One region of the Cupriavidus sp. 01L46 genome, then DNA from elsewhere that is predicted to be linked to it. Evidence: predicted binding sites of a transcription regulator. Region 1 holds the regulator's gene; each other region holds the start of a gene.

What was found. Region 1 encodes FNR, which switches genes on or off when oxygen is low (the NO sensors DNR and NnrR bind a similar motif). Its sites were predicted from a motif close to TTGATNNNNATCAA; they were not measured.
Region 2: a site for FNR is predicted at 2,499-2,512, ahead of AC1DS3_RS09600 (universal stress protein). Genes of this name have one in related genera too.
Region 3: a site for FNR is predicted at 3,089-3,102, ahead of AC1DS3_RS06760 (DUF3149 domain-containing protein). Genes of this name have one in related genera too.

Annotation. Positions count from the first base shown of each region.
Region 1 covers NZ_JBFTSF010000382.1:1,399-5,226, forward strand. Annotated here, with positions in the region: gene ccoG (cytochrome c oxidase accessory protein CcoG) at 1-690, shown strand, start outside; gene AC1DS3_RS34830 (membrane protein) at 761-979, shown strand; gene AC1DS3_RS34835 (hypothetical protein) at 982-1,227, shown strand; gene fnr (fumarate/nitrate reduction transcriptional regulator Fnr) at 1,314-2,039, opposite strand; gene AC1DS3_RS34845 (sulfite exporter TauE/SafE family protein) at 2,338-3,102, shown strand; partial or broken gene AC1DS3_RS34850 (SMC-Scp complex subunit ScpB) at 3,694-3,828, shown strand, end outside.
Region 2 covers NZ_JBFTSF010000038.1:27,465-48,289, reverse strand. Annotated here, with positions in the region: gene AC1DS3_RS09620 (cation diffusion facilitator family transporter) at 1-134, opposite strand, end outside; gene AC1DS3_RS09615 (DUF6691 family protein) at 192-656, opposite strand; gene AC1DS3_RS09610 (YeeE/YedE family protein) at 665-1,099, opposite strand; gene AC1DS3_RS09605 (metalloregulator ArsR/SmtB family transcription factor) at 1,114-1,434, opposite strand; gene AC1DS3_RS09600 (universal stress protein) at 1,531-2,382, opposite strand; gene AC1DS3_RS09595 (cobalt-precorrin-7 (C(5))-methyltransferase) at 2,549-3,238, opposite strand; gene AC1DS3_RS09590 (sensor domain-containing protein) at 3,480-6,047, shown strand; gene AC1DS3_RS09585 (NAD-dependent succinate-semialdehyde dehydrogenase) at 6,098-7,555, opposite strand; gene aptA (omega-aminotransferase AptA) at 7,570-8,940, opposite strand; gene AC1DS3_RS09575 (GntR family transcriptional regulator) at 9,165-10,031, opposite strand; gene AC1DS3_RS09570 (C45 family autoproteolytic acyltransferase/hydolase) at 10,261-11,370, shown strand; gene AC1DS3_RS09565 (ABC transporter substrate-binding protein) at 11,400-12,959, shown strand; gene AC1DS3_RS09560 (ABC transporter permease) at 12,967-13,908, shown strand; gene AC1DS3_RS09555 (ABC transporter permease) at 13,915-14,739, shown strand; gene AC1DS3_RS09550 (dipeptide ABC transporter ATP-binding protein) at 14,736-16,541, shown strand; gene AC1DS3_RS09545 (M20/M25/M40 family metallo-hydrolase) at 16,561-17,928, opposite strand; gene AC1DS3_RS09540 (HPr family phosphocarrier protein) at 18,149-18,436, shown strand; gene AC1DS3_RS09535 (DUF1275 domain-containing transporter) at 18,462-19,604, shown strand; gene AC1DS3_RS09530 (hypothetical protein) at 19,728-19,907, shown strand; gene AC1DS3_RS09525 (transglycosylase domain-containing protein) at 19,928-20,825, opposite strand, start outside.
Region 3 covers NZ_JBFTSF010000024.1:12,577-18,292, forward strand. Annotated here, with positions in the region: gene purD (phosphoribosylamine--glycine ligase) at 1-68, opposite strand, end outside; gene AC1DS3_RS06750 (YebC/PmpR family DNA-binding transcriptional regulator) at 174-899, opposite strand; gene AC1DS3_RS06755 (helicase HerA-like C-terminal domain-containing protein) at 1,158-2,708, shown strand; gene AC1DS3_RS06760 (DUF3149 domain-containing protein) at 2,863-3,009, opposite strand; gene upp (uracil phosphoribosyltransferase) at 3,139-3,789, opposite strand; gene AC1DS3_RS06770 (Bug family tripartite tricarboxylate transporter substrate binding protein) at 3,904-4,842, opposite strand; gene AC1DS3_RS06775 (acyltransferase family protein) at 5,068-5,716, opposite strand, start outside.

The sequences.
Region 1 (3,828 bases):
CGCAAGGCGGACCACAAGGCCGCCGGGCTGGGCTCGTGCGTGAATTGCAGCATCTGCGTGCAGGTCTGTCCCACTGGCATCGATATCCGAGATGGCCTGCAGTACGACTGCATTGGCTGCGGCGCGTGTATCGACGCCTGCAACCAGGTCATGGACAAGATGGCCTACCCGCGCGGGCTGATCCGCTATACGTCCGAGAACGCCATGCGCAGCGCGCTCTCCGAGACCGTGGCGCGCAAGCGCCTGGTGCGGCCGCGCACGGTGATCTACTCGGTGATATGGCTGGCGCTGGTCGCCGGCTTCATGGCCTCGCTGGCCATGCGCACGCCGCTCAAGGTCGATATCATCCGCGACCGCGGCGCGCTGGGGCGTGAGGTGGAAGGGCGCTGGATCGAGAACGTGTACCGGCTGCAGCTGATCAACACGACCGAGGCACCGATGCGCGTCGCCGTCAGCGCGGGCAGCGGCGAGCTCAAGGGCCTGGCCGTGGAATATGATCACGCTGCCGGCAACCTGGAACCCACATCCAATCGCCTGATTCCCATCCGGGTGCGCGTGCCGATCGAGTCCGCGGCGCAGGGCACGCACAAGATCGAGGTCACGGTCACCGCGGTGCCCGACGAGGGCGCGGGCAGCCATGGCGCAGAGATTCGACAGAGCACCAGCTTTATCGTGCCGCGCAATCTATGAGGCGGCGGGGACGCTGGATGCACCAATCCGTACGCAACATACGGGATCTAGATCTAGAGGAGGAGGCCAGATGACGCAGCAAAGCAATCCCTGGTGGAAGGAGCCATGGCCGTGGCTGCTGATGAGTGGGCCGTTCGTGGCCATGGTGGCCTGCGGGGTCACGATCTGGCTGGCTATGACCCACCCGGATCCACCCATTGAGGAAGGGGTGGCGCGCCACGGCCTGGTGGTCGAGAAGGCGGGCAGCGCGGCACGCCAGGCAGCGCCGGTCGCGGCGCAAGCGAGGTGATCATGAGACTACGCTGGCTGATGTGGGTGCTGTGGCCCGCTTTCCTGGTCGCCGGGCTGACCACCGCGCTGGTATTCTCCATGGTCGATCCCGGCGACCTGCGCTTCTTCGGCCAGCCGGTCGATGCATCGCGGGAGGCGGTCTACACCGTGGGCTTCCTGATCGCGTGGGTGCTGTGCGCGCTGTCGAGCGGCTTGACGCTGTACACCATGCCCACGCGGCTGGCGGACACGGACGAGCTGGAGTGATTGCGATGCGCGCCTTGCCGGTTCAGGCCAGCAGGCGCGGCATCGCGGCGTGCCGCCGCGGGCGAGGGCGGCCCGCGACGAGCACGTCAGCAGGATTTGTTGACGATCTGCTTGATCCCCACCATGTCGACCAGCTTGACGTGCCGCTGGCGGATCTGGATCAGGCCGGCTTCCGCAAAGCGCGAGAACAGGCGGCTGACGGTTTCGAGCTTGAGCCCCAGGTAGCTGCCGATTTCCTCGCGGCTCATGCGCAGCACGAACTCGGAGGCCGAATAGCCGCGCGCGGACAAGCGCTCGGACAGGTTGATCAGGAAAGCGGCAAGCCGCTCCTCGGCGCGCATCGATCCGAGTGTGATCAACATGACCTGGTCCTGCGAGATCTCCTTGCTCATCAGGCGCATGAACTGGTGCTGCAGGGAAGGCAGGACGTTGGACAACGTCTGGAGATCGCCGAAGCGCACCACGCAGACTTCGGTATCTTCCAGCGCGGTGGCATCCGACGCGTGCTGCATCTCGCCGAGGCCGTCAAGGCCGACGACTTCGCCGGGAAGGTGGAAGCCCGTGATCTGCGAGCGGCCGTCTTCCATTGTCAGGTGGGTCTTGAGCGTGCCGAAGCGGATCGCGTAGACGGCGGTGAGAGGATCGCCGAGGCGGTACAGGGTTTCGCCCTTGCGTACGCGCACCCGGTCCTGGACCAGCGTATCCATCTTTTCGAGGTCCTGCTGCGACATGCCGACGGGCAGGCAGAGCTGGCCGAGCGAGCAAGTGGAGCAGCGGGGCGACATCTCGGTAATGGGAATGGTGGTGAGCAATTGGGGCCTGTCGGTTTAGCGCAGTCAATCAAGCGCGATGTGGCAGGCGCATTGAGTTGAGAGCTTGACGTTGAGAGTCGTCGATTGGAAGCGCCATCCACATCGGCCTGGCGCGCGGGTCTTGCGGCAGTGCGCTATCTGTGCAGCGCGGCTTGCCGTGCCCGTCGTCATGTTGTGCGAGCGCGCTGGTGTGCGCGGGCGCAAGGCCTCATGTTGATAGCGCCTCTTGGAGCTGCGGGGGCGCGTTCGACGCATTTTACCGCGCCGGACGTTGCGATTGTGTGATTGGGAGGAGAAGTTGACCATAGGCGTGCTTATCAGCGTATTTACCCTGGCTTTGCTGGGCGGCGTGCACTGCGCCGCCATGTGCGGCGGGATCGCGCTGGCGGCGGAGCAGGGCGGCGTTGCGCGCGTGCCTGCCACGGTGCTCCGGCGTCCCGGCCATTGGTTGCTGGAACTGCTTGTCATGCATGCCGGGCGGCTTAGCATGTATGCGGTGCTGGGGGCCTTGCTGGGCGCCCTGGGCGCTGGCGTCTGGGGGGCGCAGTACCTGCCGCTGCAGCGCTGGCTGTTTGGGATCGGCAGTGTGATGCTGGTGTTGTCGGGCTTGTGGATGTTGCGCGGGCGCACCATGGGTACGGGTTGGCTGGAGCGGCTCGCCGCCCGTGGCGCGGGCGGCTTGCTGCGCGGCCTTGGCGCCGTCGGGGCGCGCTTGCCGGCTGCGGCCCGGGCGCAGGGGCAGGGCCRGTTGCTGCGCCGCTACGGCATGGGGCTGGCCTGGGGGCTGGTCCCGTGCGGCATGGTGTACGGCGCCCTTGCCATGGCATTGCTGGCCGGCAATGCCGCGTCGGGCGCGCTGGTGATGGCCGTGTTTGGCCTGGGCACCCTGCCGAATCTGCTGGTGATCTCGGGCCTGTCCGGCTATCTCAGGCAGCTTTCGCGGCGCCCGGCGTTGCGGGCTGGCGCTGGCCTTGCGGTGGTGGCCTTTGGCTTGGCCGGGGTGGCGCGCGCGCTGCTTTTGCCTGAGACGCTTGCCGCGCACGGATTCTGTCTGGTCTTCTGAAGCGCTGTTTCGTGGTGTATCTGTCACTTCCTTGCTGAGGTAGCTGTGCGAATCGGTTGCAGGTTTGCCAGGGAATGCCATACAATCGCAAGAACAGCGATATCGCGCAGCGTACTTCATCGTGGCATCGTCAGGTAGCATCCGCTGCTCAGGGATGCATGCCAGGAACACCAAGGCAGGCATCAGCGCCAGGGACCGTTCCCCATCCGCCGTCCGGTTCACAAGATTCGGTTCAAAAGACCAGCTACGGCAGGGCGGGGTGAAATAGGCCAGCAGGCCCGATATCCGTATTTTCTTGCACCCGGCGCGTTCGATGATAGACGCCGCGCCGGACAGGTCCGCCACATCAGGGGGAAGGCGCGACGCAAGGGCTCCGTCGACTGGCAGATAAAGCCGGTGGCCGGGCGATCTCCTGCCGGTCAGGTCCGGCACCCGATGCAATAGAAGAAGGCGCACGGCTGGCATGCATCAAGCATGCGGTTGGCTGCGCGGCCAGATGGCGGTGGCAATCCCTACCGCTGAACCCGCAATCTCCAGTGCGCCCGGGATCAACCGGGGCGCAGGTGCAAAGACAGGCTGCACGCAATCAACATGAATACCCAAGAGGCGAAGATCGTCCTCGAGACCGCGCTGATCTGCGCGCAGGAACCCTTGCGCGTCAATGACTTGCGCCGGCTGTTTGCCGACGACGTCGGTGCCGACACCATTCGCGTGCTGCTCGAAGAG
Region 2 (20,825 bases), on a different contig from region 1:
ACCACGCCCGCCACCAGCTGCATGCAGGTCAGCAGGATATTCACGGCCACGCTCACCCAGGTGCTGCGCCGCGCCGCCTGGTCCCGGGCGGGCGTTTCTACCTCGGCCTCGTCGATGACCTCATCAGTTCGCATCGATGGATGACTCCTGTTGTCCGGCTCACGTCCGGTTTATGTCCGGTTTATGCTCAATTAGCGTCCGGTCAATGCCTTGCCGGGTAAAACGCGGCCGCGTCCGAGCCATTCCAGCCACTCGAACAGCGCCATTCCGGCCAGCATGGCCAGCACAAAGACTGCGCCTTGCCATGCGCCCGCGCCCAGCAGCACCAGCGCCGGCCCCGGGCAGATCCCCGCCAGCCCCCAGCCCACACCGAACAACAGGCTACCACCAAGCAAGCGCCGGTCAATCCGGCGCGACGCCGGCAGCTGCATGGGCAAGCCCAGCAGCGAGACGGCACGCCGCCGGGCAATGCAGAACGCCACCACGCCCACCGCGATCGCGCCGCCCATCACCAGCGCCAGCGAGGGATCCCAGCGCCCGGCAAGGTCGAGGAATCCGAGCACCTTCTCTGGATTGGCCATGCCGGCCAGGATCAGCCCGAGGCCGAATACCAGGCCAGAGGCCAGCGAGATCAGCAAGGAAGAAAGGCGGTTCATGTCGCTCCTCATGCGCCGAGCAAGTGCCGTGCGACAAAGACCGTCGCAAAACCGGCCCCCATAAAGGCCGCTGTGGCCGCCAGCGAGCGTGGCGAGAGCCGCGATAGCCCGCAAACGCCATGCCCACTGGTGCAGCCCGCGCCGTAGCGGGTACCCAATCCCACCAGCAAGCCGGCGACGGCCAGCAGGCCGGCGCCGGCATGGACCCGAATCTCCGGCAGCGCGCCGAACAGGCGCCAGAGCAGCGGTGCCGCCAGCAGGCCAAGCACAAAGGCGATACGCCAGCCGGCTTCCGCGCGCGTTGGCCGCAGCAAGCCACCAATGATGCCGCTGATGCCCGCGATGCGCCCGTTGAGCAGCACGAGCGCGGCGGCGGCCAGTCCAATCAGCAGGCCCCCGCCCAGCGCGGACCAGGGCGTGAAGTGTGTCCAGTCAATGATCATGGCCAGTGGCTCCTTCATTCAGTGGGGCAATACAGGGCGTAAAGCGTTTCGAGCACGGCCAGCACCCGCGCATCGGCAACCGCGTAGAAAATCCGCTTGCCGTCGCGCCGCGTGTTGACCAGCCCTTCCGCGCGCAGCACACCGAGTTGTTGCGACAAGGTGGGTTGGTGGATGCCGAGCAGCGCTTCGAGCTCGCCCACCGACATCTCGCCCTGGCTGAGCTGGCAAAGCAGCAGCAGCCTGTCTTCATTGGCGAGGGCGCGCAACATGGCGGTGGCGTCGCCCGCGGCGGCGCGCATCGCGTCCAGGCTCAGGGAGGGAGAAGCCGCTTGCATGGGTTCGGCAAAGGCCGGGCGAGACCCCGGCCTGCTAATCAATATACGGTCGAATATTATATCAAAAAGTATATTGATTCCAGTCCAGGCCGACCTTCAATGCGACATCAACACCGGAATGCCGGCGTGGCGCATCAGGGTGCGGGTGGTGCCGCCAGTGACCAGTTCACGCAACCGGGCGTGCCCATAACCACCCGCCACCAGCAGGTCGGCCTGCAAGTGCCGCACCGCATCGAGCAATAGCTCGCCGATCCCGTGGCTGCCTTGCACGGCGTGCATGACGCTGGTGACGCCCTGGCGCGCCAGGTGATCGCGCAGGCCGGCGTGCGCGCCGGGCACATCGGGCATGCCGTGGGCCGCCGAGCCGTCATGCGTGCTGGACGCCGCCACCACGGTGACACGCTTGGCCAGGCGCAGCAGGGGCATCGCATCGGCCACGGCCCGGGCGGCTTCCCGCCCACCATCCCATGCAATGGCCACATGCTCGCAGGGCAAATGCCGCACGCCCGGCGGCACCAGCAGCACCGGGCGGCCAGTGTTGAGCAACACATATTCCGGGGTCTGCGCCACCAGCACGGGAATGGTTTCCGGCCCGGGCAGGCGGGCCAGGACGACCACGTCCGCCACCCGCCCTTGCTGGACCAGCGCCCAGCCCACGTCGTCCTCGATGACCCGGTGGGTGAAACCCACGCCGGGCGCCGCTTCGCGCATGGCCCGATGAAATGCAGCGCTGGCTTCGGCGCCCTGCGCCAGCAACTGGCGCCGGGCCAGTTCCGCGTAGTATCCCGCCTCGTCGCCCGCGCCCCGGAACGGCTCCAGCCGCATGCCGGTGGCCGTCACCCCGATCACATGGCCGGCCGAGCGCTGCGCCAGTTCCGCAGCCAGGTTGACGCGATCCGCACAGCCGGGATCCGCTCCGAGTTCGACCAGCACGGTCTTGAAATCCATGATGTTTTCCCTCCGGTCTGGAGACCCCTGCACACGGTTGCAGGCGTTTTTTGCGACTATCCGAAAATGGACTCTACTCCGTGCGCGGAGCAGCGCAAGCGGGCAATGCGGGCGAATTGCGGCAGATCAATGCCGAGAGCCTGCCCCGCGCGGCCGGCGCGCGGAGCTACGCAAGCGGCGGCAGATCGAGCTGGCTGGCCATTGGCGCCAGCGCACGGATCAGCATGATGCTCATATCAGTGAACGCCAGCGTGCAACTGGCCAGCGTGCCACACCAGTGCGCATCGGCCAGCGTCAGGTTCTCCCAGACCTCGACCGGATGCTCGGGCGGCACGCCCTGCGCCACCAGCCAGGCGGCGATATCGCTGGGCATGAAATCCCATGGGCGCGGAATCACGATGGCGTTGCGCTGGTCCGCCAGCACGTGCACCAGATGGCGCTTGAACGGCTCCAGGTCTCCGCGCCGGTGAAAGGTCAGGAAGGTGGTCTCGTCAAAGCAAACCTTGCCGCGCGCGGCCAGCACCTGGGCCGAAGAGATGCCGGGCACGGTATCCACCGGATGGCCGCATGCCCGCTCGACCCGCTCCAGGTACTGGAATCCGCTGAAATGCATGTCGCCCATGAACAGCACCACGCAGCGCCGGCCGCCATGGTGCTCGGCGGCAACCCAGGCGAGCCGCTCCACCTGGTCCTGGTATCCCATGGTGACCACCCGGGCCGCCGCCGGCACCAGCGGCCGGATGACGTCGATGACCGTGTCGAAGCCGGCCACGATGTCGGCGCCACGGATCAGGTCCGCCACGCCGTGGGTCAGGAAGTCGAGGTGCCCGGGGCCAACGCCGGCGCAGATGATCATGAAGAGTCCCGCTTCGATCGATGCAAATGGGGACGGCGCGCGCATCGCCCCGTCAAGACAGGGCGCGATTATGCCAAGCCATCGGCGCGCGAGGCGGGCGCCGGGGGCCGCCTCGCGCAAAAAAAAGTACTTCAGGATCCAGCCATGGATGCCGATACCTGCTTCAGAGCCGAGTCAATGTCCCGCGAGCCCTACCGGGCAAGGCAGGCATTCTCGGTCGTTAGCGACGTTTACCTCACTCATGCCAGATAGAGACAAAGCGCTCAGCATAGCCGACCCCCATCAGTTGTTCCGCAATTCGCTCGAGCAAGCCACCGACGCCGTCTTCATCCTGAACGCGGACAACAAGGTGATCTTCCTGAACGCTGCTGCGGAGGCACTCTATGGCGCATCCCGTACGCAGGTCTTCGGCATGAACGTCGAGGCGCTCGTGCAAAAGCTGCCGGATGCCGACGCGAAGCGCGCCCAGCCCTTGCCCGCCGTCCAGATCCTGAGGCCGGATGGTGAACTTCGCTTTGGCCATGTCGCGGAATCCAGCACCCGCCTGGGCGACGTTACGCTGCGCACGCTGCTGGTCAAGGTGCCCAGCCACCAGGATGCCAGCCGCGACGATCACCCGCTGCTATCCGTCATTGCCGACGAGATCGACAGCGCCGTGCTGGTGGTCGATGCCGACTGGCACATCGTGTACGCCAACGCCGGGCTCACGCGCATGCTGGGCTACAAGCCCAGCGAGCTGACCGGCAAGACCCCGCGCGAGATACTGGCCGGCGAGTTCACCGATCCCGGCGTGATGCAACGCTTGCATGCCCAGCGCTCATCCCCGGGCGGCGAGCGCCACGAGGCCCTGGTGTATGCGCGCAACGGCAGCGCGCTGTGGGTCTGCGCCACCGTCCGCCATCTGGTCAGCGCGACTGGCGACCGGCATCACGCCATCGTCATCCTGTCCGACATCACCCAGCAGCGGACCTACGAGATGCTGCAGCGAAAGGTCCTGCAAGCCATGGTGATGGAGCAGCCGCTGCCCGCCGTGATGGAGTTGATCTGCGAAGAAGTACAACGGGTGGCACCCTCCGTGATCGCGTCCGTGCTGCGGGTGGACGCCGACGGGCGCATGCACCCGCTGGCCGCGCCCGGCCTGCCGCCCGAGTATTCGGCCGCGCTGGACAGCCTGATCATCGGGCCGTCCGTGGGCTCCTGCGGCACGGCCGCCTGGCTGGGCGAGCCGGTGGTGGTCAGCGATATCGCCAACGATCCGCTTTGGGCGGATTTTCGCGATCTTGCCCTGCCCCTCGGCCTGGCGGCATGCTGGTCCTATCCGATCAAGGCCAGCGATGGCCGCGTGCTTGCCACGCTGGCCTTCTACTGCCGCACCGTCCGCCGGCCCGACGCCTTCCATCAGCAGCTGGCCGAGGTATGCGCCTCGCTGTGCAAGCTCGCGTTCGAGCGCGAGGAAGCCGCCGAGCGCATCCTGCAGCTCGACCACTACGACTCGCTGACCGGCTTGCCCAACCGCAGCCTGCTGCAGATGCAAGCCAGCACCCTGCTGCTCGCGGCGCGCTCGGCCGGCACCACGCTCAGCGTGCTGTTCGTCGACCTGGACCGCTTCAAGCATATCAACGACTCGCTCGGCCACGTCGGCGGCGACAAGCTGCTGCGCGAGGTTGCGCAACGCCTTAGCGCGCACGCCGGGGATACCGCGCTGGTGGCGCGGCTGTCGGGCGACGAATTCGCACTGGTGCTGCCCGACAGCGACCGCACCCAGACCATTGCGGCGGGCAAGCGCATCCTGGCCGCGCTGCGCCAGCCGCTGCGCATCGACCACGCCAGCATTGCCCCCTCGGCCAGCATCGGCATCAGCATGTTCCCGGCCGACGGCGATGCGCTGGACTACCTGCTGCACTGCGCCGAGATGGCCATGTACGACGCCAAGGCCGCCGGGCGCAACCTGTTCCGCTTCTTCAGCATCGAGATGAACTGGGCCGCCCAGGAGCGCCTGGCGCTGGAGTCCGCGCTGCGCGACGCCCTGCTGGCCGAGGAGCTTCACCTCAACTTCCAGCCTCAGGTGTTCCTGCGCGATGGGCGCCTCTATGGCCTGGAGGTGCTGGTGCGCTGGCACCACCCGCACTTCGGGATGGTGTCGCCGGACCGCTTCGTGCCACTGGCCGAAGACAGCGGCCTGATCGGCACGCTGGATCGCTGGGTGCTGGAGCAATCGTGCGCGCAGCTAGCTGCCTGGCGCCGGGAAGGGCTTTCCGTACCCACGATCTCCGTCAATATCTCGCCCGCCAGCTTCCGCGACCCGGGGCTGCCTGCGCAAGTGGCCGAGACCCTGGCCCGCCATGGGCTGCCCGCCCAGGCGCTGGTGCTGGAAATGACCGAAGGACTGCTGATGGAAGACGACGCGGGCCTCGCCGCCACCGTTGCCGCCATCCACGCGCAGGGCGTGCGCTTGTCCATGGACGACTTCGGCACGGGATATTCCAGCCTGGGGTACCTCAGGCAATTGCCCGTGCACCAGCTCAAGCTGGACAAGAGCTTTGTGATCGACCTGGAGAGCGATGCCGCCGCCCGCGAGCTGGCCAGCGCCGTCATCCGCATTGGCGACAGCCTGAAGCTCGCGGTGATCGCCGAAGGCGTGGAAAACGAAGCCCAGCGGCGCTTCCTGCTATCGCAGGGATGCCATATGGGGCAAGGCTACCTGTTCTCGCGCCCGCTGGATGCCCTGGCGGTGGCGAAATGGATCGCCGCGCCGCAGGCGGTTGAGCGGCAGCCGGCGGAACATGGGGAGCGACATTCACGGCGCTGAAGGAAGAAGCGGGGCAGCGCCCCGCTCCCGACCTACCGCAAGCGGACCCGTCAATCGAAAGCCAGGCTGACGGATTTGGTCTGCAAGTAGGCGCCTAGCCCCTCGCTGCCCCCTTCGGACCCATAGCCGCTGTCCTTGACGCCGCCAAACGGCGTTTCGGCCACAGCCACGCGTGCCGTATTGACGCCCACCATGCCGGCCTCCAGCGCCTGCGCAGCCCGATGCGCGGTCTTCAGCGAACGCGTGAACACATAGGACGCCAGCCCGAACGGCACACTGTTGGCCAGCGTGATCGCCTCGTCGAAGCTAGCAAAACGCTGGCAAGCCGCCACCGGGCCGAACGGCTCCTCTTGCAGGATGCGGGCCGTCGTGCCACCCACGCCATGCAACACGGTCGGCGCAAAGTAAAAACCATCCCCGGCAGGCAAGCTCCCGGCCGGGCACACCTCGGCGCCCTGCGCCAGCGCGTCATCGACCAGCGCCTGCAATTGCGCGGCGCGGCGCGCATTCGCCAGTGGCCCCATCTGCGTGGCACCGTCCGAGCCAGCGCCAACGCGCAGCCCGTGCGCATAGGCCGAGAGCCGCAGGACGAAAGCCTCGTACGCCGGTGCCTCCACCAGAAAACGCGTGGGCGCGGTGCAGACCTGCCCGGCATTGCGGAATTTTGCGCTGCCTGCCTGCGCCACCGCCAGGTCGAGATCGGCGTCGGCGAACACTAGCACCGGCGCCTGTCCGCCGAGCTCCAGCGTGGCCGGGATGTTGCGCTGTGCGGCCTGGGCCGCCAGCAGCCGCCCGACGGCGGTTGAGCCGGTGAACGACATCTTGCGGATCGCGGGCGAGGCCAGCAGGCGCGAGGCGATGGCGGGCGCATCGCCACAAACCACGTTGAGCACGCCGTCGGGCAGCCCGGCGTCCTGCAAGGCGCGTGCAATCGCCAGCGTGGACAGCGGGGTTTCTTCCGCCGGCTTGATCACGCAGGTGCAACCCGCGGCAAGCGCGCCCGCGATCTTGCGCATCGGCGTGAGGGCCGGGAAATTCCATGGCGCGAAGGCGGCCACAGGCCCGATGGGCTCGCGCGTGACCATCTGGCTCAGGCCGCTGGCGCGGGCCGGCACGATGCGCCCGTAAGCCCGCAAGCCCTCCTCCGCGTACCACGCCAGCACTTCGATGGCGCCGCGCCACTCAGCCCTGGCCTCCGCCAGCGGCTTGCCCTGTTCGCGCGTGAGCGTGACGGCGAGGGACTCGGCCTGCGCGCGCAGCAGGTCCGCCGCCGTACGCAGGATCACCGCGCGGTCCTGCGCGCTACGACTCTTCCAGCCGGCAAACGCACCCGCGGCTGCCGCAGCTGCGCGGTCCACCTGCGCGCCCGAGGCCCCGGCGAATTCATTGAACACGTTGCCGCTGGCAGGATCCGTCAGCACAAAGCCACCGGCTTCGCCGCGCACCCATTCACCGGCGATCAGCATTGGCACCCCGGCCGCTGCCCGGTCCTTTGTCATTGCATCCATGGACATCTCCCCGCTTACAGGGCCTTGAGCACGTCGCCCAGCGTGGAGAACAGAGTGTCGATCTGTGCCTCCTCGATGACCAGCGGCGGCGACAGCACCATGATGTCGCCCGAGGCGCGGATCAGGCAGTTCTTGTCCAGGCAAGCCAAGTGCGCTGCATAGCCACGCTGCCCGGGCTGGCCGGCCAGCGGCGCCAGCTCAACCGCCGCCAGCAGGCCAATATTGCGGATATCCACCACATGCGGCAGCCCCTTGAGGCTGTGCGCCGCGTCGGCCCAGCGCTCGGACAGCTCGGCGGCGCGGGTGAAAAGCCCCTCGCGGCGATAGATGCCTAGTGCCGCCAGCCCCGCCGCGCAAGCCATTGGATGGCCGGAATAGGTATAGCCATGGGGCAGCTCGATGCTGCCGGCCGGGCCGTGCATGAAGGCGTCGTACACATGGCTGCGCACTAGCGTGGCGCCCATCGGCACCGCGCCATTGGTCAGGCCCTTGGCACTGGTCAGGATATCGGGCACCACGCCGAAGGTCTCGGACGCGAAGGCCGCGCCAACCCGGCCAAAGCCAGAGATGACCTCATCGAAAATCAGCAGGATGCCGTGCTTGTCGCAGATGCTGCGCAGCCGCTGCAGATAGCCGACGGGTGGCACCAGCACACCGGTGGAGCCCGACACCGGCTCAACAATGACCGCGGCGATGGTGGACGCATCGTGCAGCGCCACGATGCGTTCGAGCTCATCGGCCAGGTGGGCGCCCCACTCGGGCTGCCCGCGCGAGTAGCCCATTGCCTCGCGGTTGTAGGTATGCGGCAGGTGGTCGACCCACGGCAGCAAATTGCCGTAGGGCTTGCGATGGCCGGCGATGCCGGACACCGACAGCCCGCCGAACCCCACCCCATGGTAGGCACGCTCGCGGCCGATCAGGCGCACGCGCTGCGGCTCGCCCCGAGCACGGTGATAAGCCAGCGCGATCTTCAGCGCCGAGTCCACCGCCTCCGAGCCGGAGTTGGAGAAAAACACATTGGAGAAGCCCGCCGGCGCTTCGGCGATCAAGGCCTCCGCAAATTCAAAGGCCAGCGGGTGGCTCATCTGGAACGACGGCGCATAGTCCAGCCGGTACGCGGTGCGGGCGATGGCATCGACGATCTCGGTGCGACGGTGGCCGGCGTTTACGCACCACAGCCCCGCGATGCCGTCCAGCACGCGGCTGCCGTCGGGGCGGATGTAATACATGCCGTCGGCCTCGGAGAACAGCTGGGGCTGCTGCTTGAAGCGGCGGTTGGCGGTAAAGGGCATCCAGTAGGCGTCCAGCGAGCCACTGGGAGAACGACCGGGCTGGGCGGCGGCCGTGGCAGGAAGGGAATCGGGCAATACGGTCTGAGCGGACATGGGCGGCGTCTGGGTGGGCGACAGAAGAAAAAGAAGAAAAGGAGGATCCAACCTGAGGAACAACGTGCCGCCCATTTTGTACTAAACGAGTATAAAGTGCAATTTGGATTCACAAAGTCTGTGCGTGCGCACCACCGCCGGCACCAACAGCGCGCACGGACGAACGCCACCGCACCGCACTGACGGGCGGTGGAGGTGGCGGCAATCGGGGAAGAAAAGAAACGCTAGCTAAGGTCGCGCGCGGTGACCAGGTGGCGGCGCATCAGGGCGGCGGCCCATTCGCGGTCGCCCAGCGCCAGCGCATCGAGAATCTGCAAATGCTCCTGGCAGGCTTCGATCAGATTGATCTGGCGATAGAAGGCCGCGTGCTCCTCCAGGCGGCGCAACTGGGTCTGCTGCTGCACCGCCTGGAGAATGAAGCGATTGCCGGAAAAACGCGCCAGCATCTCGTGAAAGGAGGTGTTGAGCGAGAAGAACTCACCCGGGGAAAGATTGGTGTACCCCTGGTCGATCACCTGCTCATACGCCTTGCGGCATCGATCCATCTGCACCGCGTCGACCGCAAAGGTGGGCTCCAGCAAGCCTGCACACTCCACGATCATGCGAAAACGGTAGCTCTCGGCCAGCGCCTCCGGCGTCTCCAGCGACGGCAGGAAGCGCCAGCCATGGCCGGCGCGCTTCTCCACCAGGCCATCGGCCATCATACGCATCAGCGTCTTGGTCAGCAGGCTGCGCGACACCGGATAGGTGCGCAGCAGGTCGATCTCGGTCAGGGTATCCGGCAACAGCTTGCGCGCCCGCCCATCCACCAGCTGGCGATACAACTCATCGCCGCCCATTCCCGACTCGCCAAAGTCAGGCACCTCCATTCCTTCGGCCTTGGCCTCGACAAAGTAGCCGCTGTTGGCCCGATAGGCGATCAGGCCGCGCTCGGCCAGCAGCCGCAACGCGGCCCGCACCGGTGTGCGGGACACCTCGAACTGGGCGGCGAGCGTTTCCTCGGCCAGGTGCGCGCCGGGCTGGAGCTCGCCCTCCACCACCTGGCGCGCGATGCGGCGCGCTAGATCGATTTGCAGCGGCGAGACGCGCACGGGCGCCGACCGTTTCCTGGAAGCTGGCATTGGCGGGGATATGGAATAAGTCCTGGCGGAACTCCGCGGGCAGGGTGCGGCGCATCCGCCGCAAGACGGCGGGACAAGAGCCGCGATGGTATCCCTGAAAACGGGTCGGCGCAAATAATCGGAATGTCACATTGCACTTCATATTAATTTAGTACAAAATATTTCCCACCGTACCACCACACATGCCGGAGCCTTGCCGATGTCGTTGCCCCAAGAATCGTCTTTCCCGTTGGTTGAGTTGCATGGCAGTCCGTTCGAGCGGGGCCGGCAGCACGGCGCCGCAGTACCGGACCGGGTTGCCCGCAGCGTCGCGCTGTACCGCACGCAGCTGGAGCGCCGCGGCGTCGGCGCCGAACGCCTCAAGGCGCTGGCCATGGCAATGGCCCCGGCCATCACCCGCTACGACCCCGATTACTTCGAAGAAATGAAGGGCATCGCCGCCGGCGCACAGGTTGCGCTGGAAGACATCATCGTCATCAACTGCCGCACCGAAATGATGTTCGGCCACGCCGAGCTGAAGCCGGCCAGCGACGAGCCGGACGATGGCTGCACCGGCCTCGTTGTCCTGCCCGAAGCCTCAGCCAATGGCCGCCTGCTGCACGCGCACAACTGGGACTGGCGCGAGGAATGCGTCGACACCGGCATCGTGGTGCGCATGGCGCGCGACAACGGACCGGACCTGCTGATGTTTACCGAAGCGGGCAGCCTGGCTCGGCTAGGCATGAACAGCGCCGGCGTATCCTTGACCGGCAACTTCCTGAGCTCCAACCTCGACTACAAGCGCCCCGCCGACGTGCCGCTGGTGCTGGTGCGCCGCAAGATGCTGGAAGCCGACAACGTCTGCAACGCCATGAAGGTGCTGTGGACCTCCACCCGTTTCTGCTCCAACAACCTGATGCTGGCGCAGGCGGAGGGCGAAGCGGTCGACCTGGAATGCGCGCCCGACGAGATCTTCTGGATCACCCCGCAGAACGGCGTGCTGGTCCACGCCAACCACTGGATGTGCCCGGTGGCGCGCACCAAGCTGCAGGACAAGGGCCTGGCCGCAAACCCCGACTCCATCTACCGCCAGCGCCGCACCGAAGCCGCGCTCGCCCGCGCGGCCGGCCGCATCGACTGGGACATCATCAAGGCCGCGCTGGCCGATGATCTGCCCAAGCCCGACGGCGTGCTGCGCTCGCCCAAGCCGGCCAGCTTCGCCAGCATCTCCGCGACCGTGGCCACCACCTTGATGGAGCCGGCCTCGGGCGTCATGTGGATTGCGCGCAAGCCTTACGAATCGCGCCGCTTCGTCGAATACCGCCTATAAGAACGGCCACCCCAAGTGGAGGAGAGACCATGACGAAGATCACGATGATTGCCCGCCGGCTCGCGCTTGTGTTTATGCTGGTAGCTGCCGGCGCAGCAGCAACAGCAAGCGCCGCGCCACTGCCGGAGATCCGCTATGCGGACGGCGCCGGGACCGCCACCTCGATGCCCGGCAACCGGGCCCGCAACACCTCGACGGACAACATCCTGCTGCACGTGGTGGAGTCGTTGGTGGCGCTGCGCGCCGACATGAGCGTGGGGCCCATGCTGGCCGACAGCTGGGCCGTGTCCCGCGACGCACGAACGTATACGTTCAAGCTGCGCCCGGGCGCCACCTTCCACAATGGCGCGCCAGTCACGTCCGCCGAGGTGAAGTGGAGCTACAACTTTCTGATGAACCCCAAGTCGGAGTGGATGTGCCGCAACCTCTATGACGGCGCGAAGGGGCCGAAGGTGATCGCCGTCGACACGCCCACGCCGGATACCGTGGTGTTCCGGCTGGAGGAACCCTACGCCCTGTTCCTCGACCAGATGGCCAGCGTGCAATGCCCGCTGGCGGTGCTGCATCCGAGCAGCGTCGACGCCCAAGGCGCATGGCTCAAGCCGGTGGCAACCGGCCCCTACCTGTTCTCCGACTGGAAGAAAGGGCAATCGGTGCTACTGACCCGCTTCGACGGCTACAAGCCGCGCCCCGAGCCGCTCGACGGCATGGTGGGCAACAAGCAGGCGCTGGCCAACCTGCGCTTTGTCGTGATCCCCGACGCAGCGGCGCAAAAAGCCGCACTGATGGCGGGCCAGGTCGATATCATCAACGCCGACGAAGACAACCTGCCGCCCAAGGACCCGCGCTGGAACGTGGTAGTTGAGCAAGGGCTGGATACCGTGAACCTGCTCATGCAGGGTACCGATCCCTTGCTCAAGGACGTGCGCATGCGCCGTGCCATCGCGCTGGCGCTGGACCTGCCAGCCATCACCAAGGCGCTCAACAATGGACTGACGCAGTACAACCCGTCGCTGGTCCCCGCCGCAAGCCGTTACTACTCTGCGGCCGAGAGGCGTGGCTACGCCCGGAACCTCGCCGAGGCCAAGACGTTGATGGACGCTGCCGGCTACAAAGCCGAAGTGATCAAGATCCAGGCCAACAAGCGCTACCCGTACATGTACCGGCTGGCGGTGGTGACGCAATCGCTGCTCTCCAAAGCGGGCATCAAGACTGAGCTGGAGATGCTGGAGTGGGCCACGCAGGTGTCCAATTTCCGCGAAGGCAAGTTCCAGCTGATGGCGTTCGGCTACTCGGCCCGTACCGAGCCCGCCCTGCTCTATCGCGACGTGCTGGGCAACAAGAGCAAGACGCCGATGGCGCAGTGGGAAAACCCCGAGGCGCTCACGCTGCTGGACAGCATCGAGGGCAACCCGGACGAAGCCGTGCGCAGGCAAACCTTCGAGAAACTGCACGACATGATGATTGCCGACGTGCCGATGGCGATGGTCTACAACAAGCCCGGCATGGTCGTGGTCAGCCGCAACGTGACCGGTTTCAAGGGCTGGCCGCTGCGCAAGCCCCGTCTGTTCAACCTCACCAAGCACTGAGCGCGCCATGTTGTCCTACATGCTCAAGCGGATCGGCACTGCCATCCCCACCGTGCTGATAGTCTCGCTGCTGGTGTTCGGCATGATCCGCGCCATTCCCGGCGATCCGGCCACCCTGATGCTCGGCGATATCGATAATCCGCAGGTGCTGGCCGAGGTGCGCGCCTCGCTCGGCCTGGACCGCCCGCTGCCGCAGCAGTACGCGATCTGGGCCGCCCGCGCGCTGCATGGCGACCTGGGCATGTCGATTGCCCGTAAGGAACCGGTGCGGGACCTGATCCTGTCGCACTTCCCGGTGACCGCGCAGATCGTGCTGGCCGCCACGGCGCTGGCCTGCCTGGTCGCGGTGCCGGCCGGGCTGTTCTCCGCGTGGCGGCAGAACAAGGCGTCGGACGTGGCCATAGTCTCGTCGTCGATCCTGCTGGTGTCGATGCCGAGCTTCTGGATCGGCATCCTGCTGATCTGGCTGTTCGGGGTGAAGCTCAACTGGCTGCCCACCTATGGCTTCGAGTCGATTGCCGAGTCCGGCTTCGGCGCGGCGCGCTACCTTGTGCTGCCGGTGATCGCCGTGGCGCTGACCGAGATCGCCGCAATCACGCGCATGATGCGCGCCAGCACGATTGAAGTGCTGCGCCTGGAATACGTGGCCCACGCGCGCGCCAAGGGTCTGCCAGAGCGCCGCGTGCTGTTGCGCCACGCGCTGCCCAACGCCTTTGGCCCGACGTTGACGGTGATCGGCCTGATCCTCGGCCACTTGCTCTCGGGCGCGGCGGTGATCGAGACCGTGTTTACCGTGCCCGGCATCGGGCGGCTGCTGATCGAGAGCATCTACGCCCGCGACTATCCCGTGGTGCAGGGTTGCCTGCTGTTTATCGCGCTGCTCTATGTCGCCGTCAACCTGGTGGTAGACCTGCTCTATCCGCTGTTCGACCCACGCATCAAGCTGTAGAACGCCATGTCGAAACTCAAATACACCAATGCCGTGCTGGGCGCAGTGCTGATGGCACTGGTGCTCCTGCTGGCCATCGCGGGCTTGATCCATACGCCCTATGACCCCATCGATGGCGACCTGCTCGCCCGCTTTGCGCCGCCCACCGCGGAACACTGGTTCGGCACCGACGATTTCGGTCGGGACGTGCTGTCACGCGTGATGGCCGGCGCCGCGGTAAGCGTGACGGTCAGCCTTTGCTCGGTGCTGTTCGCGCTGGCCGCGGGCACCGTCATCGGCGTGCTGTGCGGCTACCTCGGCGGCTGGTGGGACCGCGGCATCATGGTCTTCATCGAATCGTTGATGGCCTTTCCCGGCCTGCTGCTTGCACTTGGCATCATGACCATCCTCGGCCCCTCCAAATGGGGCGTGGTGCTGGCACTTGGCCTTGCGTACACTCCTTCGGTCACGCGAATCGCGCGCGGCGCGGTGCTCTCGCTGCGCCAGCGCGATTTCGTCGTGGCCTCGCAAGCCATGGGCAACAGCGGCGCCTGGACCGTGATGCGGCACATCCTGCCCAATTGCGTAGCGCCGCTGATCGTGTTCTCCACCTCCTTGTTCGGCTCGGCGCTGCTGGCCGAGAGCGCCCTGAGCTTTCTTGGCCTGGGCGTGCCGCCACCGGCGCCCACCTGGGGCGGCATGCTGGCGGAGAGCCGCAGCGCCATGGACCAGGCCATCTGGCTTGCAGCGTTTCCCGGCGGCATGATCTCGCTCGCGCTGCTTGGCATCAACTTGTTCGGCGACGCGGTGCGCGACATGCTCGACCCGCGCATGAAGGGAGCTTCGGCATGACCGCGATGGCAGACACCAACGCAAATGCGCCGCTGCTGAGCGTGCGCAACCTCAGCATTGCCTTCCCCGGCGCCAGGCACATGCTTAACACCGTGGTCGACACAATCTCCTTCGACCTGTGCGCCGGCGAATCGCTGGCCGTGGTGGGCGAGTCCGGCAGCGGCAAGACCATGATTGGCAAGGCGCTGCTGGGGCTGTTACCCGACGCCGCCCGCATCACCGGCGGCAGCGCCAGCTTTCAGGGCCGCGACCTGCTGGCCCAGCCGGCGCAGGACTGGCTGGCCACGCGCGGCACGCAGATCGGCATGGTGTTCCAGGAGCCCATGGTCTCGCTCAACCCAGCCTTTCGCATTGGCGACCAGTTGACCGAGGCGCTGGTGCTCAGGCGCGGCCTGCGCCACGATGAGGCGCGCGATAAGGCCATCGCCATGCTGGAGCGCGTCAAGGTGCACAACGCCGGCGCGGCGATGCAGCGCTACCCGCACGAGTTCTCCGGCGGCATGCGCCAGCGCATCCTGCTGGCCGCGGTGATGCTGCTCAAGCCCAAGCTGCTGATTGCCGATGAACCCACCACCGCGCTCGATTGCGTGGTGCAAAAGGAAGTACTCGAGCTGATGATGGAACTGACGCGGGCCGAGGGCACGGCTCTGATCTTCATCAGCCATAACCTGGCACTCGTCGCAGCGTACACCCAGCGCGTGCTGGTGATGAAACGCGGGGAGGCAATGGAGACCGGCGCCGTGGCGGACGTGCTGTCGAGGCCAAGCCATCCGTATACCCTGAGCCTGCTGGATGCGCTGCCCAAGCGCGGCGACAAGCCTGCGCCGCCCGCCACGGCGATCGCTCCCATCCTGGAGGTGCGCGGGCTGGCGGTGGACTATCACGTTGCCGACGGCTGGTTCCGGCGCAAGGCCGTGCGCGCGGTCCACGACGCCAGCTTCCACCTCGCCCCCGGCGAGACCCTGGCCATCGTCGGCGAATCGGGCAGCGGCAAGACCACCATCATGAAGGCCATCCTGGGCCTGGCAGGCACGGCCGAAGGCGAAATCCTGCTGCACGGGCGCAATCTGGCCGGGGCCTCCCGCGCGGCGATGCAGGCCGCGCGCCATCGTGTGCAGATGGTGTTCCAGGACCCGTACTCGGCGCTAGACCCGCGCATGCGCATCGAGGCCATCGTGGGCGAGGGGCTGCACGCGGACCGGTCGGTGCCGCCGGCCGAGCGGCGTGAGCGGGTCCTGGTGGCGCTGGCCGATGTCGGCCTGGATGCGGGCTATGCCAGCCGTCATATCCATGAGCTCTCGGGCGGCCAGCGCCAGCGGGTGGCCATCGCCCGGGCGCTGGTGATGCGTCCGGATATCGTCATCGCGGACGAGCCCGTGTCGGCGCTCGATGTGACCGTGCAGAAGCAGGTGCTGGCCACGCTGACCAAGCTGCAGCGGCGGTATGGCTTTGCCTGCCTGCTAATCTCGCATGACCTGGGCGTGGTCGAGCAGGTGGCCGACCGCGTCATCGTGATGCTGCGCGGCCATGCGGTCGAGCAGGGCACGCGCGATGCCGTGTTCGACCGGCCCACGCACCCCTATACGCAACGGCTGTTGCAGGCGGTGCCGGAGCTGCGCGGCAGCCCCGAAGCGGGATTTCGCATCGAGACCCGCGCCGTACCGCCCAGCCCTGGCGGCCCACGGCGCTACTATGACCCCAGTGGCGATGCGCCGGCCTCCCGCCGGCTGGTAGCCGCATGTGCAGCGCCCCCCGCCCCGGCGGATGCCCGCTTCGCGCATCTGGTCGCGGTGGCGGCTTAAGGCCGGCACCGCCCGCTGGCTACCTGGCGGCGGCGCGCTTTTCCAGCAACGGCTGGCTCACGCCCTGCACGCCCACCAGCCCGAGCACGGTGGTTAGCCCGACCTGAGCGCCTTCCCAGGCGTTGGCCGGGTCGTACCATTCATCCCGGGCATGGAAGCCGCCGGTCTTGCCGCCGCTGCCGATGATGATGGCGGGAATGCCGAGCGACATCGGCACGTTGGCGTCGGTGCTGCCGCCGCGCAGGCTGGGCGTGCCCTTGCCGTGGCCCTTGATGGCGCGCACCGCCGCCTGCACGATGGTGGCGTCAGGCGGCGTGCGGCCCGCCGGACGGTCGCCGATCTGCTTGACCTGGTAGGTGATCTGGCTGGCAGCGTCGGCCGGATGCCAGCGGCGGTTTTCCTCGGCGACCCCGGCCTCGATGGCCGCCATGATCTGCTTCTCGGTTTCCAGCAGCGACGGCGTCGCGTTGGAGCGGATATCCACCGCCATGCGCGCATCGCCCGCAATCGCGTTGACCGACGTGCCGCCACCCACCGTGCCCACCGTGAACGTGGTCTTGGGATCCTCGGGCGGGCGCACGTCGCTCACCTTGGCAATGGCCCGTCCCATCGCGTGGATGGCGCTGGGCAGGCCGAAGGCGCCGAAGCTGTGGCCGCCCGGGCCGCGGAACGTCACCTCGTAGCGATGGCTGCCGGTGCCGAGCGACAGCACCCGGTCGCCCACGCCCGGCTCCAGCCCGACCATGCCGTCGATATCCGGGTGGTCGCGGAACACGGCCTTCATGCCGCGCAGGTTGCCCAGTTCTTCCTCGCCCACGTTGCCAACGAACACCAGGTCGCCCACGGTGCGCACCTGGTTGTCGTTGAGCACCTTGAGCCATGACAACAGGACTGTCAGCCCGCGCGTGTCATCCGAGATGCCTGGCGCATAGAGACGGCCATCGCGCGGCTTGACCGTGACATCGGTGCCTTCGGGAAACACCGTGTCCAGGTGCGCCGAGATCAGCAGCTTGGGGCCGTTCCCGCTGCCCTTGCGGATGCCAATGGCATTGCCCTCGGCATCGATATGCGCATCGGCAAGGCCAAGCGCCTTGAGCCGGGAGAGGAAATACTCGGCCCGTGCCTTCTCCTTGAACGGCGGCGCAGGGATTTCGGTCAACGCCTTGAGATCGCCCAACGAGCGCGCGTCATCCGCCTTCACGTCGGCCAGCACCTTCCTGACCAGCGGGGCGGCTTCGAGCGTGGCGTAGGTGCGCTCCACCGCAGGCGAGACCGTTGGCACGGGGATGGTCTGCGCAACGGCGTGGGTGCCTGCCAGGGCGAACGCCGCGAGCATCAGGGAAAACGGACGGAACGGGATGGCAACGGATTGGGAGTGTGCTTGCATGGTGGGGCGATGGCTCCGGAAAGGACATGGCAGCATGGCGAACGGCACAGGCATCGGGTGTGGCCGGGCGAAGCCATATTCTGCCAGCGAGGCGGGAGATGGTGGGCGGCAACAAGGGGGCTGCCTGGGGCATCCATGCGCCGGGCAAGGTAATTGGATTACCATTCAATACCTGGCGGCAGGCTGTGCCGTGCCAGTTGCCCGCCTTCCGGCTTGCCCGGTGTCCACGCTGCATAGAGGTTTTACCGAGGGTGATGTGGTAGAAGCAACGATTGAGATGTCCAGTCCGCACGGCCTGCAGGGCCGCAGGGCCACACGGCTGACCACCACGGCCAGTCAGTTCGAGTGCAACATCCGGCTGAGCAGCAACGACTGCACGGCGGACGCCAAGAATGTGTCCGAGGTCATGCGCTTGTCGGCGCGCGCCGGCCTGCGCTTGCGCATCCAGGCCAGCGGCGTGGATGAATCGGTGGCGCTGCGCGTCATCTGCGCCTTGCTGACCGACTAAGCGGCCGGCCCGGCAGTCAGCGACCATGCCCATCACCTACCTGCGCAACCTCACTGGACGGGTACGCAGCCCGCACGCCAACCGGCAGCTTGCCGGCTATCTCAGCTTTGTGGCCGGCGCCACCAACGCCGGCGGCTTCCTTGCCGTGCAGCAGTACACCTCCCACATGACGGGCATCGTCTCGGCCATGGCGGACCACCTGGCGCTGGGGCAGGTCGGGCTGATCCTGGAGGGCCTTGGCGCACTGCTGTCCTTCCTGGCGGGCGCGGCCACTTCCGCCGTGCTCATCAACTGGGCACGGCGTGAACACTTGAACAGCGAATATGCGTTGCCCCTGATGCTGGAGGCTCTCCTGTTGCTGTGCTTTGGCTTGCTCGGCGGCAACCTTGGCAATCACCAATGGCTGTTCATACCCGCCACGGTGATGGTGCTGTGCTTCATCATGGGCCTGCAAAACGCCATGATCACCAAGATTTCCCACGCTGAGATCCGCACCACCCACATCACCGGGATGGTGACCGATATCGGCATCGAGTTCGGCAAGCTGTTCTACTGGAACCTCGCCAAATCCGACGAGACCAAGCCGCCGGTGCTGGCCAACCGGTCCCGGCTGCGCATGCTGGCCATGCTGGTGGCGCTGTTTTTCTTCGGCGGCGTTGTCGGCGCGCTAGGTTTCAAGCATCTGGGATTCAGCGCCACGCTGGCGCTGGCGGCGTTGCTGCTGGTGCTGGCGTTCGTGCCGGTGATGGACGATGCGCGGGCACACGGCGCGCGGCTGGCCGCCTACGGGCGCAAATGGGCGCGCGAGGTATTGCGCGATGTCCATGCCCTGTGGCTGGCCGCGCGCGACCCGCGCACGCCGTGGTACGCAAAAGCCATGGCCCTGCTGGTGGCGGGCTACGCGCTGTCGCCGATCGACCTGATCCCCGACTTCATCCCGGTGCTCGGCTACCTGGACGACGTCGTGCTGGTGCCGCTCGGGGTCATGCTGGCCATCCGGATGATCCCGCCGGACCTCATGCGCGAGTACCGGGCCGCCGCCGTTGCGGCCGGGCAACGCCCAAGCAGCCGCGTGGCGGCCGCGGTCATCATCGCGCTATGGATTGGCGGCGCACTTGTGATGGCTGCGCTGCTCGCGCGCTATGTTCCGTGGCTCCGAAGCAACTGATTTGCAATTCCAGGCTCTCAAGGTACGCGCGGACACATTGGTTTGCATTTGGCACGGCCGGCGCTACCTACAATCGAATTGTCGGGAGGCACATCCCGCCCATCACCGAGCCAGCAACGCATCATGCAGGACCAAGCCTTATCCCCCACCGTGACCTGCCTGCAGGGCCTGCGCGATCTCGCGGCCCTGCTCACCGCGGGCTCCCTGCTCCAGTCCGCCACCTTGCAGGTCATTGCCGAGTACGAACGGCACGCCCGCACCTCCGAAGACGAATACTGCGCCCGACGACATAGTTGGGATTGACTTCGCCCCGGCAGCGCCGCTCAGTGCTTGCACGCCAGCGGCGAACGCACGCCGGCGTCGCGCACCAGTGGCAGGATGGTTGGCGCCAGCGATTTCAGCAACTGCACGGACAGCGCGCTGGTGAAGGCATAGCGCGCGGCGTAGGGCTCTTGCACATACGCCGTGACGTTGCCGAAGTAACGGTCGCCAAGGAAGAACACGAAGGTGGCCGAGCGGCTGACCACGCGCGAGGAAATCAGCCTGCCGCCTGGCCCGTAGACTTCGTAGCGATGATCGCCCGTGCCGGTCTTGCCGCCTGCCACGATGCCGCTGCCAGCCAGCGCGGACTTCAGCATTCCCGCCGTGCCCGAATCCACCACGCCGATCAGCGCGGCGCGCACCACCTCGGTGATATCCTCGCTCAGCAAGCGCGTGCCCTTCTGCCCCAACCCAAAATCCGTCGCGTACGGCGTGCCCGCCGCAAACTCCAGGCTGCGCAGCGCCGTGGCCTGCTGGCGCACGCCGTTGCCCTGCACGATGCCGACCAGCTCGGCCAGCGCGGCCGGCCGGTCCCCCGCCGCGCCGATTGCCGAAGCATAGGACGCCGTGATCGCGCTGAACGGATAGCCCAGGCGCTGCCACCGGTGCGCAATCTCAACAAAGGCCTGGCGCTCCAGCTGGCTGCGGATGCGGCGCGTCTGGCCGCCGGGATGGCGGGTCTTGAACAGCCAGGCATACACCTCCTGGCGTTGCGCGGTGCTGTCGCGCAAGGCTTCATCCAGGCTGGCATCGGGGCGCTGGCGCAGGTAATTGAGCAGCCATAGCTCGAGCGGGTGCACCCGCGCCAGGTAGCCCCGGTCATTGAGCGAAAAGCTGGTCGGTCCGTATTTGCTGTACAGCTTGGCCAGCTTCTCATCGGTCAGCCCCGCCTTGGGCAGG
Region 3 (5,716 bases), on a different contig from region 1:
GGCGACTGGGCCAATTTCCAGGCCATCGCGTGTTCACGACCACCCGAGCCGACAACCAATACTTTCATGATCTACTGCCAGAAAAAATGACGCATGCGAAATGCGAAAAGCGGCAGCCATGGCTCATCGAACCGCGCTGCCGCCGTGAGGCGAGGCCTTACCCGATCCCCGCCTTACTCCTCGATCACCGCGTTGGTGAAGACTTCCTGCACGTCGTCCAGGTTTTCCAGGGCGTCGAGCAGCTTTTGCATCTTGATGGCGTCGTCGCCGGTAAAGCTGACTTCGTTTTGCGGCTTCATCGTGACATCGGCCATCTCGGCCTTGAAGCCCGCGGCTTCCAGCGCGGCCTTGACCGTGCCGAAATCATTGGGCGGGCACAGCACTTCGATCGAGCCGTCGTCGTTGGTGACCACGTCGTCGGCGCCGGCTTCCAGCGCGGCTTCCATCAGCTTGTCCTCGGGCGTGCCGGGGGCAAACAGGAACTGGCCGCAGTGGGTGAACATGAACGCCACGGAGCCTTCCGCGCCCATGTTGCCGCCGTTCTTGGAGAAGGCATGGCGCACTTCGGCGACGGTACGGGTACGGTTGTCGGTCAGGCAGTCGACGATGATCGCCGCGCCGGCCAGGCCGTAGCCCTCGTAGCGGATTTCTTCGTAGTTGACGCCTTCCAGGCCACCCACGCCGCGCTGGATGGCGCGCTGGATGTTGTCCTTAGGCATGTTCGCATCCATTGCCTTGTCCATGGACAGGCGCAGGCGCGGGTTGGAATCGGGGTCAGCGCCGCCGAGCTTCGCGGCGACGGTGATTTCCTTGATCAGGCGGGTCCAGACCTTGCCGCGCTTGGAGTCAGCCGCGGCCTTCTTGTGTTTGATATTGGCCCATTTTGAGTGACCGGCCATGATTCTCTCCGAAGCGGAAAATGTTTGACGCGCGCGCCTTGGCTTTGCGCGCCGGCTGTGCCGGGCGGGCAACGGGTGCTCGCTGGCGGCGCGCCGGGTGGTTTATGTGTCTGTGAGCCGGCCTTGGGGGCTGGCATAATCAGCCCAGCATTTTATCACGCGGCCCCGCCGCCGCTGGCCTCCCGATCACGGGAGCCGCCGGGAAGGGCGGGGACGGTCGCGGCGAAAGCGCCGCGCGGCTTGCCAACCAGAGAGACCATGGCCGAACCCATCATCATCGCCAAGAACGCCGAGCTGGAACTTGCCCTGCTGCCTGAAATGGGCAACCGGCACGGCCTGATCACCGGCGCCACCGGCACCGGCAAGACCGTGACCCTGCAAAGCCTGGCCCAGGGCTTCTCGCGGCTGGGTGTGCCAGTTTTCATGGCCGACGTCAAAGGTGACCTGACCGGCATTTCCCGGCCGGGCAAGCTCTCCGACAAGCTCAAGGCACGCCTGGCCGAGCTCGGCCTGCCCGAGCCGGTGTGGGGCGCCTGCCCCACCACCTTGTGGGATGTGTTCGGGCAAAAGGGCCATCCCGTGCGCGCCACGGTCTCCCACATGGGGCCGCTGCTGCTGTCGCGCATGCTGGAACTCAACGACACCCAGCAGGGCGTGCTCAACCTGGTCTTTCGCATCGCCGACGCCAACGGGCTGCTGCTGCTCGACGCCAAGGACCTGCGCGCCATGCTGCAGTACGTGGGCGACAACGCCGGGCAGTTCACCACCGAATACGGCAATATCTCCGCGGCCTCGATCGGGGCCATCCAGCGCGGGCTGATGGCGCTGGAGTCTCAAGGCGCCGACGTGTTCTTCGGCGAGCCCATGCTCAATCTGGATGACTTCATCCAGACCGAGAACGGGCAGGGCGTGGTGAACATCCTGGCCGCCGACAAGCTGCTGAATTCGCCCAAGCTCTACGCCACTTTCCTGCTCTGGCTGTTGTCGGAGCTGTTCGAGAAACTGCCCGAGGCGGGTGATCTCGACAAGCCCAAGCTGGTGTTCTTTTTCGACGAGGCGCACCTGCTGTTCAACGACGCGCCCAAGGCCCTGCTCGACAAGATCGAACAGGTGGTGCGGCTGATCCGCTCCAAGGGCGTTGGCGTGTATTTCGTCACGCAGAATCCTGTCGACATCCCCGATACCGTGCTGGGCCAGCTCGGCAACCGCGTGCAGCACGCGCTGCGCGCCTTCACGCCGCGTGACCAGAAGGCCGTCAAGGTGGCGGCCACCACCATGCGGGCCAAGCCGGGGCTGGACCTGGAGAAGGCCATCGGGGAGCTCGGCGTGGGCGAGGCGCTGGTGTCGTTGTTGGACGCCAAGGGCATTCCCGGCATCACGGAGCGCGCCTGGGTGCTGGCGCCCGGCAGCCGGATCGGCCCGATCACCGACGACGAGCGCAAGCAATTGCTGGCGAACTCGCTGGTGGCCGGCACCTATGAGCAGACCATCGATCGCGAGTCGGCCTACGAGAAGCTCAAGGGCCGCGCCGCCGCGCCTGGGTCTGCTCCCGCCGCTGGCGGCGGCGCACCCGCGCCCGTGCCGACGGCCGGCCAGCCCGAAGCCCCGCCCGCGCAGGGCGGTGGCTGGCTGGAACAGGCGGGCGAGATCTTCGGCGGGCTGACCAAGGGCACCGGCAAGACCGGGCGCGGCGATTCCATCCTGGAGTCGATGGCCAAGTCGGCCGCGCGCACGGTAGGCTCGCAGGTCGGGCGCGAGCTGATTCGCGGCGTGCTGGGCAGCTTGCTGGGCTCGGGCAAGAAGAAATAGGGGCGCCACCCAGTAGGGGCGCTATCCCTAGGCCGCTCCGGCGGGCCACGCCCGGCGAGACAGGCGGGCGTGGCGCATTGCCACAGCATGGTATCGGCCAGCCGGTCCGTCAGCCGGTCCTTCAGGGATAGCACTAGTGAGAGGGACTCGCGCCTTAGCGGCGTTGCGCCGCTGCCTCGTCTTCCCGCATCTTGCGCAGGAACAGCCGGGTGAAGAACCAGCCCATGCCGATGATGAAGGCGATGACGGCCAGGCTCATCAGCCCGGTGGGGGTCGAAAACAGGATCTTCAAGGCTGCCATGTGGGTCTCCCAAGTCAGGCGAGGCACACCGGACGGTGTGCCGCTGCCGATAGTCTAGGGAGCGCCGCGGCCGGCGGGATTGAGGCCGGTCAAGCCGGGCGCAGACAATGTCCGGCTTGCCAGCAAAACTCAGTTCTTGGTGCCGAACAGTCGGTCGCCCGCATCGCCCAGGCCCGGGATGATGTACGCGTGCTCGTCCAGGTGGCTGTCCAGCGAAGCCACGAACAGCTTGACGCCCGGATGTGCCTTCTGGAACACCTCCACGCCTTCCGGCGCGGCTACCAGCGCCACGAACGTGATCGCATCGTCCTTGACGCCGCGGCGCTTGAGCACATCCACCGCATGCGCGGCGGAGTAGCCGGTGGCGACCATCGGGTCGCACAGGATAAAGCTGCGGTCTTCCACGTCGGGCAGGCGCACCAGGTATTCCACCGGACGGTGCTGGTCGTCGCGGTAGACGCCGATATGGCCAATGCGGGCCGAGGGAATCAGCTCGACCAGACCGTCGCTCATGCCCACGCCGGCGCGCAGCACCGGCACGATGGTGAGTTTCTTGCCGGCGATCACCGGTGCGTCCAGCTCCACCAAGGGCGTCTCGATGCGGCGCGTGGTCAGCGGCAGGTCGCGCGTGATTTCATAGCCCATCAGCAGCGTGATCTCCCGCAGCAGCTCGCGGAACGTGCGCGTGGAGGTGTCCCTGTCGCGCATATGGGAGAGCTTGTGCTGGATCAGCGGGTGATCGAGGATGTACAGCTTGGGGAAACGCGGATCTTGCTTCATGGCGGGTAGTCGGCAGGAGTGGGCGCGAGGGCCCGTTGCAGCCGGATTGTAATGGATGCGGGGCTGCGCGCCCCCGGCGATCCTCCCGCCGCAAGCGCGCAGCCCCGCCTGCGCTCAATCCACCGTGATGCTGGCGCTCTTGGCGACCTTGCCGAATTTCTCGTACTCGGACAGCGTCAGCGACTGCAGGTCAGCCGCGCTCGAGCCCTTGGGATTGAAGCCCGCCTGCCCGAGTTTGTCCTTCACGTCGGCATTGCCCAGCGCCGCGAGAAAGGCGGCATTGAGTGCCTGCACCACCGGCGCGGGTAGCCCTGCCGGACCGTACACGCCGAACCAGGGCTCGATGGCATAGCCCGCCAGGCCGGCCTCGGCCAGCGTCGGCACGTTCGGCAGCGCCGGCGAGCGGCTCTTGCCGGCCACCGCCAGCGCGCGCAGCTTGCCGCCCTGGATGTGCGGCAGCGAGGCGGGCAGGTTGTCGAACATCACCTGCACGTGGCCGCCCAGCATGTCGTTGATGGCTGGGCTGCTGCCCTTGTATGGCACATGGGTCAGGCCCGTTTGCGTCATCTGCGCGAACATCGCGCCCGCCAGGTGCATGGACGTGCCGKTGCCCGCGGTGGCGTAGGTCAGGCCGGGGTGGGCCTTCGCATAGCTGACCAGCTCGGCCACATTCTTCACCGGCAGGCTGTTGCTGACTTCCAGCACGATGGTCGAGGTGCCAAGCAGGCTGACCGCGGTGAAATCCTTGCGCGGGTCGAACGGCACGTGCTTGTAGATATGCGGGTTCAACGCATTGGTCGAGATGGCGCCGAAGCCGATGGTGTAGCCGTCCGGCGCGGCCTTGGCGACCGCCTCCATGCCGATATTGCCGCCAGCGCCGGGGCGGTTCTCCACGACCACGGGCTGGCCGAGTTTCTCCGCCACCTTCTGGCCGACCGTGCGCGCCACGAGGTCGGTGGTGCCGCCAGCGGCGTAAGGCACGATGAAGCGGATTGGCTTGACGGGGTAATCGGCCGCGTTGGCGGCCGAGGGCAGCCAGCCGCTTGCGAGCATGGCAACCGCGGCGGCTACCAGCAGCGGGCGGGCGGCGGTCTGCTTTTTGACTGGAACGGGAATGCGCGAGGAAAGAATAGCGAGGGGTGCTGCCGTCATGAATGCTCCTGGTTTTTCTTATGCGGCGCGCGTTTGACGCGCCGACCGGCGAGCTTACGGCAGTTTCAGGCTGGCTGCCAGGGTTGCCAGTCAGGCAGGCTGGCTAGCCGGGCAACGGCATGGCGGCTAGATATTCTGCCCGCGCTGCGCCGCTGGCAGCGCCGGGCGCCCGAGCAGGCCGCGCACGCGCTGGGTATTGCGCTCGAACACCCAGTAGACGGCAAAGGCATAGGCATAGCAGCCCAGCAGGATCAGCGCGGCCAGGCCCAGGCTGCCAGCGCCGACAGGCAGGCGGACCTTGACCAGGGCCGCGGCGATGAACAGGGTCAGCGGGAAATGCGTCAGGTAGAGCGAGTACGAAAACCCGGACGCCAGCGTAGCCAGGCGCGACAAGCCTGCGTGGCCGATGCGGATGCGGGTCGACAGCACGGCCAGCAACAGCACGAAGAAGCCCAGCGCGACAGCGGCATCGGCGTACGGCTTGTGCTTGGTCAGTGCAATGGCGGCCAGGAACACCAGCAGCGCCGGCAGCACCAGCCACTTGCGCCGCGCGATCGCTGCGATCTGCGCCAGCCTTGCTTCCAGGGCTTGCGCCAGCACACCCAGCAGCCAGAACAAGAAGCCTTCGACCAGGCCGTGGAACAGGCCCATCGTGACCAGCGCCGCCAATAGGCACAGCAATGCCTGCGGCGTGCGGCGCAGGTGCCAGGCGCCGTATAGCGCAGGGAACCAGAGGTAGTACCAGAATTCGTTGGCCAGGCTCCACAACGGCCCG